2 regions of the Gemella morbillorum genome follow, and region 1 is predicted to be linked to the other one. Evidence: predicted binding sites of a transcription regulator. Region 1 holds the regulator's gene; the other holds the start of a gene.
The links. The regulator CtsR, encoded in region 1, represses protease genes until heat stress. The targets are predictions, from matches to a motif close to ATGGTCAATAAAGGTCAAACA.
Positions count from the first base shown of each region.

Region 2: clpB (ATP-dependent chaperone ClpB) is a predicted target of CtsR. The motif match lies at 2,609-2,629, and genes of this name have one in related genera.

Region 1 covers NZ_LS483440.1:1,153,198-1,158,290, reverse strand. The annotation lists purine riboswitch at 1-49, shown strand, start outside; gene DQN46_RS05635 (nucleobase:cation symporter-2 family protein) at 183-1,442, shown strand; gene DQN46_RS05630 (CtsR family transcriptional regulator) at 1,633-2,160, shown strand; gene DQN46_RS05625 (ATP-dependent Clp protease ATP-binding subunit) at 2,165-4,639, shown strand; gene radA (DNA repair protein RadA) at 4,642-5,093, shown strand, end outside.
Region 2 covers NZ_LS483440.1:771,508-776,600, reverse strand. The annotation lists gene clpB (ATP-dependent chaperone ClpB) at 1-2,543, opposite strand, end outside; gene DQN46_RS03825 (hypothetical protein) at 2,745-3,290, opposite strand; gene DQN46_RS03820 (nitroreductase family protein) at 3,469-4,227, opposite strand; gene DQN46_RS08915 (hypothetical protein) at 4,339-4,839, opposite strand; gene DQN46_RS03810 (SPL family radical SAM protein) at 4,997-5,093, opposite strand, start outside.

The DNA.
Region 1 (5,093 bases):
CTACCGTTTAACCGTAAATTTAACGACTATGGGCTTTCTTAGTATTTTATTCTAATTTTATTAGTATATTGAAGGATTACGCCTATATTATTTTTATAATATAGGCGAGTTTTTATTTTTATAGAAGAATTCGAAAACTTACTTTTACAGTCTTATGTGCAAAATATAAAGGAGAATTTATTTTGAAAACTTTTATTTTAAGTTTGCAGCACGTTCTTGCCATGTACGCAGGAGCTGTAATTGTTCCGATTATAGTAGCTGCGGGTCTAGGACTTAGTGCTGAACAAACGACGTATTTGGTATCAGTTGATATTTTCATGTGTGGGGTGGCAACATTTCTACAAGTTTACAAAGGGAAATTCGTAGGTATTGGTCTACCAGTTGTTTTAGGTTGTACTTTTACTGCGGTTGCTCCAATGATTGCGATAGGGAATAGTGCAGGTCTAGCAACTATGTATGGTTCTATTTTTATTTCTGGATTAGTGGTGGTTTTAATCGCTCCATTTTTTGCTAAGGTTGCAAAATTATTTCCACCAGTGGTTACAGGAAGTGTAGTTACTATTATCGGTATCACATTAGTACCAGTTGCGATGAATTATATTGCGGGAGGACAAGGTTCACCTGATTTTGGTAATCCAAAAAATATTGTTCTTGCTTGTATTACCCTTGCAATAATTTTAGTAATTTACAAGTTTACAACTGGTTTTATTCAATCTATTGCTATTTTATTAGGTCTTGTTATAGGTACTATTATTGCAAGTTTTATGGGGATGGTTAGCCTTACTGAAGTATCAAATGCTTCTTGGTTCCAACATCCAACACCATTTAAATTTTCTGGGTTCGAATTTCGTGCTAGTGCTATTTTAACTTTTGTTATTGTAGGTATTGTTAGCATGATAGAATCAACAGGTGTATACTATGCACTAGGAAATATTTGTGATAAAAAAATAGGGGAAAAAGATTTACGTAGTGGATATTTTGCAGAAGGGCTTGCTGTTATGATTGGTTCTACTGTTAATGCTTTTCCTTATACTACATATTCACAAAATGTAGGTCTTGTTCAAATTTCTGGGGTTAAGAGTAAGAGAGTAATGTATGTGATGGTTCTTATTCTTTTAGTGTTTGGATCTATTCCGAAAATTGGAGCTCTTGCTACTATTGTGCCGCAACCTGTTTTAGGAGGAGCGATGATAAGTATGTTTGGAATGGTTCTTGCTTACGGAGTTAAAATGTTAGGTAGTACAGATTTTGCAAAACAAGAGAATTTAATGATTATTGCATGTTCTGTTGGACTTGGCTTAGGAGTAACGACGGTACCGACAGCATTTGCTCAACTTCCAAGTTTTATTCGTATGTTTACAGATAGTGGAATTGTTCTTGGAACAATAGTGGCGATTGTTATGAATTTAATATTTAATAGAAGATCAAAAAGGAAAAAATAATTTTTTAGGAGTCATAGGGTAAAACTTATGACTCTTCTTTTATTAAAAATATCAAGCTATATTTGTTTTTTCAAACGAGAGCATATTTCATTTCTTTTGCTATAATTGACTATCTTTTTGTGTACAAAAATATATTTGTGTAGTATAATTTAATTAAAGGTCAATTTTAGTCAATAAAGGAGGTGGCCTTATGAATAATAATAGTAGTAATATGACGGACATTCTTGAAGAATATATAAAAAAACTTTTTAATGAAGCTCCAGAAGATCATATAATAATTAAAAGAAGTAATGTTGCACAAAAATTTGATTGTGTACCATCTCAATTAAACTATGTTATAAAAACTCGTTTCACACCGGAACATGGTTTTATAATAGAAAGTAAAAGAGGTGGAGGTGGCTTTATTAGAATTACCAAAATTACACTTCATACAAATAAAGATTACATAGATTATTTAATTGATACTATGGATGACGAAATAATAGAGTTAGATGAAGCTGTGAGAATAGCTAAAATCTTACTTGATAAAGAATATATAGAAAAATTTGATTATAATCATTTTTTAAACAGTCTAGAAACTATTATTGCGGTTCATAACGAATGCTTAAATTATATAAATAAAGAAGTAGCTGAAAAGTTGCAACATAAAACAAAAACAAATTTAAAAGATTTAACAGTAAAATTTTTAACCAATATAAAATACAATAAGAGAGGATAGAGTTATGTATATAAGATTTAACGAAACGGCTCTTATGGTTTTAACTACTGCCAAAGAAGAAGCTAACGATTTTGGTGTTAAGGCTGTAGGAACTGAACATTTATTGCTTGCGATGCTTAGCATGAATAATACTCTTTCTTGTAGAACATTAAATAAATATGGCATCTACTATGACGATTTTAGAAAGAATGTTGTAGAATTTTATGAGAGTGAGTTAGAAGGAACAGATTTTTATCGCAATGTTCTTATGAAAATTGATTATACAAATGGTGCTGTGAGAACAATAGAAAAAAGTCAACAGTTTGCTGATGATACATCTAGCTTTGTAGTAACGAGTGAGCACTTATTACTATCGTTATTAAATGAACAAACTAGTACAGCGGTAAGATTACTAAAAGAAAAATTAAATGTACATGTAGAGGCGATGATAACAGAACTATTTGAACTGTTAAAACAAAGTCAAGGGTTATTCGCTAAGTTGTTTGATGGTTTCAAAAAATTAGATATGCCCGAAGATAGTTCGGCAAAAACTAAAACGTTAAATTCTCTAGCAAAAGATTTAACTAAAGATGCATTTAATAATAAATTAGATCCAGTATTAGCACGCGATAAAGAGATTACGCGTATGATTGAAATATTAAATAGAAGAACTAAAAATAATCCTGTTCTTATTGGAGAACCAGGTGTAGGGAAAACAGCTATTGTAGAAGGTTTAGCAGAGAGAATAATTTCACAAAATGTTCCTAGTAATTTATTAGGGAAAAGAGTTATGGTTCTTGATATGGGGACTTTGTTAGCTGGAACTAAATACCGTGGAGAGTTTGAGGAAAGATTAAAAAATATTATTTCAGAAATAGAAGATGCTGGTGATATTATTCTATTTATTGATGAAATACATACAATCATAGGAGCAGGTGGAACAGAAGGTAGTGCTGATGCATCAAACATATTAAAACCAGCTCTATCTCGTGGACTGATTCAATGTATAGGTGCAACTACAACAGAAGAGTATAGAAAATACTTTGAAAAAGATGCAGCTTTAGAGCGCCGTTTCCAACCGATTAAAGTAGAAGAACCTAGTACGGAAAATTCTATAGAAATATTAAAAGGATTACGTCATAAATATGAAGAGCATCATAATGTAGAGATTTCAGATGAGGCGATAGATGCTGCTGTGAAACTAAGTACAACATATATAACTGATAGATGTTTACCAGATAAAGCTATTGATTTGATTGATGAGGCATGTTCAAAAGTTAAATTAAGATTTTACAAATCACCAGAAAAACTTAAAGAATATGAAGAAGAACTTAGTCGTTTAAATAAAGAAAAAGATCGAGCGGTAATGAATCAAGAGTTTGAGATTGCAGCACAAAAACGTGATGAAGTTAATCAAATTATAAATAAAATAGAGCAATTTAAAATTTCTTGGCAAGATAGCTTGAGTAAAGAAAAAATAAAAATCACATCAGATCATGTAGCGGAGGTATTAGCAGCATGGACAGGAGTTCCGGTTACTAAGCTTACTGAGACAGAAAGTGAAAGATTATTAAAACTTGAAGAAATTCTTCATGAGCGCGTAATCGGTCAAGATGAGGCAGTAACTAGCCTTGCTAAAGCAGTTAGACGTGCAAGAAGTGGCTTCAAGGCGGAAAACCGTCCAATAGGAAGTTTCATTTTCTTAGGGCCAACTGGTGTAGGGAAAACAGAACTTGCTAAAAGTTTATCAGAAGCATTGTTTAGTTCTGAAGATAATATGATAAGAATTGATATGAGTGAATATATGGAACCTCATTCAATTAGTAGATTAGTTGGAGCTCCTCCAGGATATGTTGGTTATGAAGAAGCAGGCCAATTATCAGAACAAGTCCGTCAGAAACCTTATTCTGTAGTATTATTTGATGAAATAGAAAAAGCACATCCATCAATATTTAATATTTTACTACAAGTATTAGATGATGGTCGTTTAACAGATGCTTCTGGTCGAACAATCGATTTTAAAAACACAATTATCATTATGACTTCAAATGTTGGAGTTAGTGAACTTAAAGATCAGAAATTTGTTGGTTTTGGAGGAAGTGAATCAATTAAAAATGATTATAAAAATGTTCAAAATACAATGATGGAAGCATTGAAAAAACAATATCGTCCGGAATTTTTAAACCGTATTGATGATATTATAGTCTTCAAAACTCTAGAAAAAGAAGAATTAGAAAAAATATCTGAATTATTAATTAAAGGTTTATCGAAACGCTTAGAAGACAGAAATATAACTATCAAACTTACTAAAAAAGCGATGGCGAAAATTGTTGAAGATGGAAGTATTAAAGAATATGGAGCTCGTCCATTAAAACGTAGTATTCAAAAAAATATCGAAGATTTATTGAGTGAAGAGCTATTAAGAAATCCTGAACTAAGTGGGATTATCAATATTGACTATAAAAATGATAAATTTGTGGTTAAAAAGACTAAGAGGTAATTATGGCAAAAGTAAATGTGAAATATGAGTGCAATGCCTGCGGTTATCAAAGTTTAAAATATATGGGGAGATGCCCAAGTTGTAAAAAATGGGCATCAATGGAAGAAGTGGTAGAAACTCCACAAAAAAAGACAAAACATACCGCATTTATTCCAACAAGTAGTGATACAGAACGTTTAGAGGCCGGAAAACTAAAATCAGTGTCTACTCAAGATGTTCCGAGAACTCTAACAGATAGTCAAGAACTAAATAGAGTTCTTGGTGGTGGGGTCGTTGGAGGTTCACTAGTTCTTTTAGGAGGAGATCCAGGGATTGGTAAATCAACGCTATTATTACAAATATCAGCATATTTAGCGAAAGAACATGATGTTCTTTATGTTACTGGGGAAGAATCAGTAAGACAAGTCAAAATCCGAGCAGATAGGTTGAAAAATAATACAGATGAACTTTATGT
Region 2 (5,093 bases), 380 kb from region 1:
AGATGTATTTTCATTCCGTCTTCTATACCGTGACGTATTAATTCAACTGATAGTTTATTTTCGATTTGACTTTGGATAAATCGTTTAAGTGGACGAGCACCAAATTTCATATCGAATCCTGCAGTTGCCACCCAAGTAGAAACTTTTTCATCATATGTTAATTCAATATTTCTACTTGCAACACGTCTTACTAATTCATCAAGAAGTTTATTAGCAATTCCTTTAATATTATCTTCTGTTAATGGTTTAAAGATAATTATATCATCCATACGGTTAAGTATTTCTGGTTTGAAGTAACCGTAAAGTTGGTTAGTAACATTTTTACGAGTTTCTTCAGAAATAACACCGTCTTTTACTTCTTCTAATAGTTCTAATGAACCAATGTTAGAAGTCATAATGATAATTGTATTTTTGAAGTCTACTACTACACCTTTAGAATCAGTTAAAGTACCTTCATCTAATAGTTGTAATAAGATGTTAAATACATCTGGATGAGCTTTTTCTATTTCGTCCATTAAGATAATACTATATGGATTACGTCTTACACTTTCAGTAAGTTGTCCACCTTCTTCATAACCGATGTATCCTGGAGGGGCACCGATTAAACGGCTGACTGAGTGTTTTTCCATATATTCACTCATATCTATTCTAACGATATTGCGTTCATCATCAAATAAGTTAAGTGCTAAAGCTTTAGCAAGCTCAGTTTTACCTACACCAGTAGGTCCTAAGAATAGGAAGCTACCGATTGGTCTATTTGGATCGGCAATACCAGCACGAGAACGTAATATTGCATTAGTTACACTCTCAACAGCTTCATCTTGACCTATCACTTTTTCATGAATAGTATCCGCTAAGTTAAGAAGTTTTTCTTTTTCTGTTTCTACTAATCTAGTAACTGGGATACCTGTCATTTGACTTACGATAAAGCCAATTTCATCTTCAGTTACTTCTTGTTTTAGTAATTTATAATCTTCATGTTTAGATTTTTCTTCTAGTTCTTCTAACTCACGTTTTAATTTTGGTAAAGTTGAGTATTGTAATTCTGAAGCTTTTTCTAAGTTATAGTTATTTTGAGCTTGTTCTAATTCTAATTTAACTCTATCGATTTTTTCGCGAAGATCTTTTACCGCAGATAATTTTTCTTTTTCACTATCTACTTGCAATTGAAGTTTATTTTGTTCTTCTTTTAAGTTTGCAAGCTCTTCTTTTAAGTTTTCTAAACGACGTTGTGATACTTCGTCATCTTCGCTACTTAAAGCTTTTTCTTCGATTTCAAGTTGCATTACTTTACGATTGATTGTATCTAACTCTGCGGGGTTAGATGAGTTTTCAGTTTTAATAGTAGCACAAGCTTGGTCGATTAAGTCTATAGCTTTATCTGGTAAGAATCTGTCAGTGATATATCTGTTAGATAATTCTGCAGCTTCTACGATAGCACGGTCAGAAATTTTAACACCGTGATAAACTTCGAATCTTTCTTTAAGACCACGCAGGATAGATATTGTATCTTCCACAGTTGGTTCTTTAACTAGAACTTTTTGGAAACGACGTTCTAACGCAGAGTCTTTTTCGATATATTGACGATATTCATTAAGTGTAGTTGCGCCGATACAGTGAAGCTCACCACGAGCAAGCATTGGTTTTAAGATATTACCAGCATCCATTGCTCCATCAGTTTTACCTGCACCAACAAGCATATGAATTTCATCGATAAATAGAATTATTTTTCCTTCTTTTTCTTTTACCTCTTTTAGAACAGCTTTTAACCTTTCCTCAAACTCACCACGGTATTTCGCACCCGCTACTAAACTAGTAAGATCAAGTTCGAATACTGTTTTGTCTTTTAAGCTTTCTGGTACGTCACCACGAACTATACGTTGAGCTAATGCTTCAACAATAGCAGTTTTACCTACACCAGGTTCCCCGATTAATACCGGATTATTTTTTGTTTTTCTAGATAATATTCTAATTACATTTCTTATTTCTTCATCACGACCAATTACTGGATCGATTTTACCACTACGTGCAGCTTCTACTAAGTCACGTCCGTATTTTTCTAATACTTCGTAGTTGTTTTCTGGATTTTCATTCATAACTTTCTTACCTCCTCTTATACCATCGATAACTTCAGTTACGTGTTTAAGTGTAGTAACTTTATCGACATATTTTTTCACTATACTATTTTTTACATAACTTGCAAGAACAATATGCTCGCAAGAAATAAATTTATCTTCATATTTATCTTTATACTTATTAGCTTCTATTAATAAAGCATTTAAATCGTTACTCAAGTAACTGGCATAATTGATATTATCTCCTTCTACTCCACTTACTTTGTTGATTTCATTGTCTAACTCAGCTAGCAATGCAGCTTTATCAACATTTATTCTTCCCAATATATCACTATATAAATTACTACCAGTAAGCGCCGCTTTTATAAACATCTCACTAGTAATATTTTGACTTTTTTTCTCAGTTGCAAATTCGGAAGATTTCGCTAAGATTTCTTTCACACTATTTGTAAAACTATTAATATCCATTGTAAATCTCCTTTGTCTTTTTTGTAGGTCTATGCCCGTCTAATTAGTATTTTAATGTCAAATTTCATTTGACCTTTTTTGACCTTGAATAAATTATAACATGTTTGACCTTTTTTGACAATAGTTTTTTGAAAAAAATTTTAGAATATAATTTATCTTTTAAAAATAAAAGAAAAAGCATCTAGAATTAGATACTTAATACTATGATTTTCTTAATTGACTAATAAATTTTTCTTTTGAAATTGAAATACCCAATTCAGAATGGAAATTTCTAAGCGTACTATATTGATATGGCTGCAAAGTTCGTTTCGTTATTGGTTTCTCCAATTCAATCTTAGAACAAATGTTTATATATGTTTGAACATAATTTTTTACCCTTGTGAAAATACGATTTGAATTTTTTAAATAAAATTTCTTCTCCTCTATATCACTAAAGTGATAAATTCTTAAATAATCTATATGTTTTTTTTCTATGATAGTTAGCTTACTAAAGTCTAATGCTTTTAAACACTGTCTACCATCATTCCTTTCATACGTAACATAAGGAAATATATGCCTAGCATTTCTTAAATTTGCAGAAATTCTCGATCGTAGTGGTATAGCAATCAATAAATTCTTGATATCTAAAATCATAACTCCATAATCTCTCGCTACATCTTCTTGAAATTCATCTAAATTTTTATATGTATTAAAATAATCCTCCGTTAACAGATGAAAATATAAGCTGTTTTTATTTATATTTGCCATAATATATCCCCATTATTATATGAAAAAAGAGTCTTTATTTTTAGAGTCGCGACTCCTACGACTACATCAACTTTAGAGTATTTTCTTTTTAGAGTCGGTATTACTCTCCGACTTCCTCTACTATTATTATATAGAAAAAAATAATTTATGTCAAATATCTCTTTACTGATACTTATTGCTATTTCTTGCTCACAAATCCATTTTTCTCTAATAGTTTTCTTGTTACAGCTTCTATTCCTGAAGGTTGTGCATAGAAGTCTGCGAATTTCTTAGTCCATGTTTTAGTTTCGCGAGCTTCTGCAAAGTCAATCATAGTTTGACGATATTGTTTTAATACCTCTTCATTTGATTTTGGAAACTCATTATACCCAACATTAGCTTCATGCGGTAATCTTGGTTTAACTTTTTCTGTAGACTTTTCTTCATCTATTACACCAATACTTAGTCCACATAAGAATAATGCATTTTCTGGAATGTTTAGAAGTTCAGAAATACCCTTAGCAAAACCTCGCACTCCACCACAGTAAACTATGCCATATCCTAAAGACTCAGCAGCCAAAGCAGCATTTTGCATCGCAATACCAACATCCATAGAACCTATTAATAATGGTTCGTATTGATTAGAAATATCAAAATCTCCACCTTCAATATCAAATGACAACTTAATATTGCTAAAGTCAATACAATATACCAAAAATGCTGCAGAACTTTCAATGTGAGCTGCATTACCTGGTGCCTTATCTTTAATTAAATCAGCGATCTTTTGTTTTGTGTCCCCTGTTGCTACTATAATGCTGTAGTGTTGTCCATTCATCCAGCTTGATCCTTGCTTAGAACATGCGATAATTTGCTCAAGATGTTCTTTTGGAAGTTCTTTACCCTTTACAAAACTTCTTCTTGTACGGTGTTCCATCATTGTTTCTATTACTTTATTCATAATTGACCTCCGAATCTAATTAGTAATTATATTATATCGCGAAAAAAGCCAAAATAAAAGAAAGAAGATAATAAATATATAATTAATATATTTTAGACTCTTACATTTGAATTATTCGAAATCCATTTTGTTTATAGACATCTTCATTACATTATCACATATCTTTGCTAGTAGACGATGAATAAAATGAATATCAGAAAAATCTATATTTACAATATGGCAAATCCCATTATCACAAGCTTTTCCTGTCTCATCTAAGCCACAACCAAGATTTACAATTGTTGCTTCAGGGTATTTTTCAAGTACTCTTTTATCTCCCACATAATATCCAACTACATCAAATCCCTCATCAACTATACTATCCTCAAAATGTCCATCATGATCAAAAGACGAGAAAAAAAGCAGGTGATTTTTTCTATCCACCTGCTTCAAATATTTTTCATGATTTTTTTCTTGCCAGTAGACTTTATAAATCTCTTCACTAACCTCCACTTTTTTTCCATCTACAAACAAGAAATAATTTTTTTGTATTTTTATTTTCCTCCATTTCTTTGTTTCTTGTTTAAAACAAAAAAGGAGGACTTCGGCATTTATGCATACCGAATCCTCCATAATGGATGAAAAATATTAAATTATTTACATGGTAATCCTTATGATTTACTAAATTGAAAATATAAAAAAGGCCTTATATTAAGATATGTATCGTATTTAGTTCTTTGTGACACCATCTTTAAAAGTTCTCCTTAACCTTTTGTATTATTTCTATTTTCTAAAAATCAAATATACTAAGTTGCCTAGTTATCTCTCTTTCTTCAAATTCTTTCAAGTAGTCAAAAATAATATCATTATCATGCATTATTTTCTCT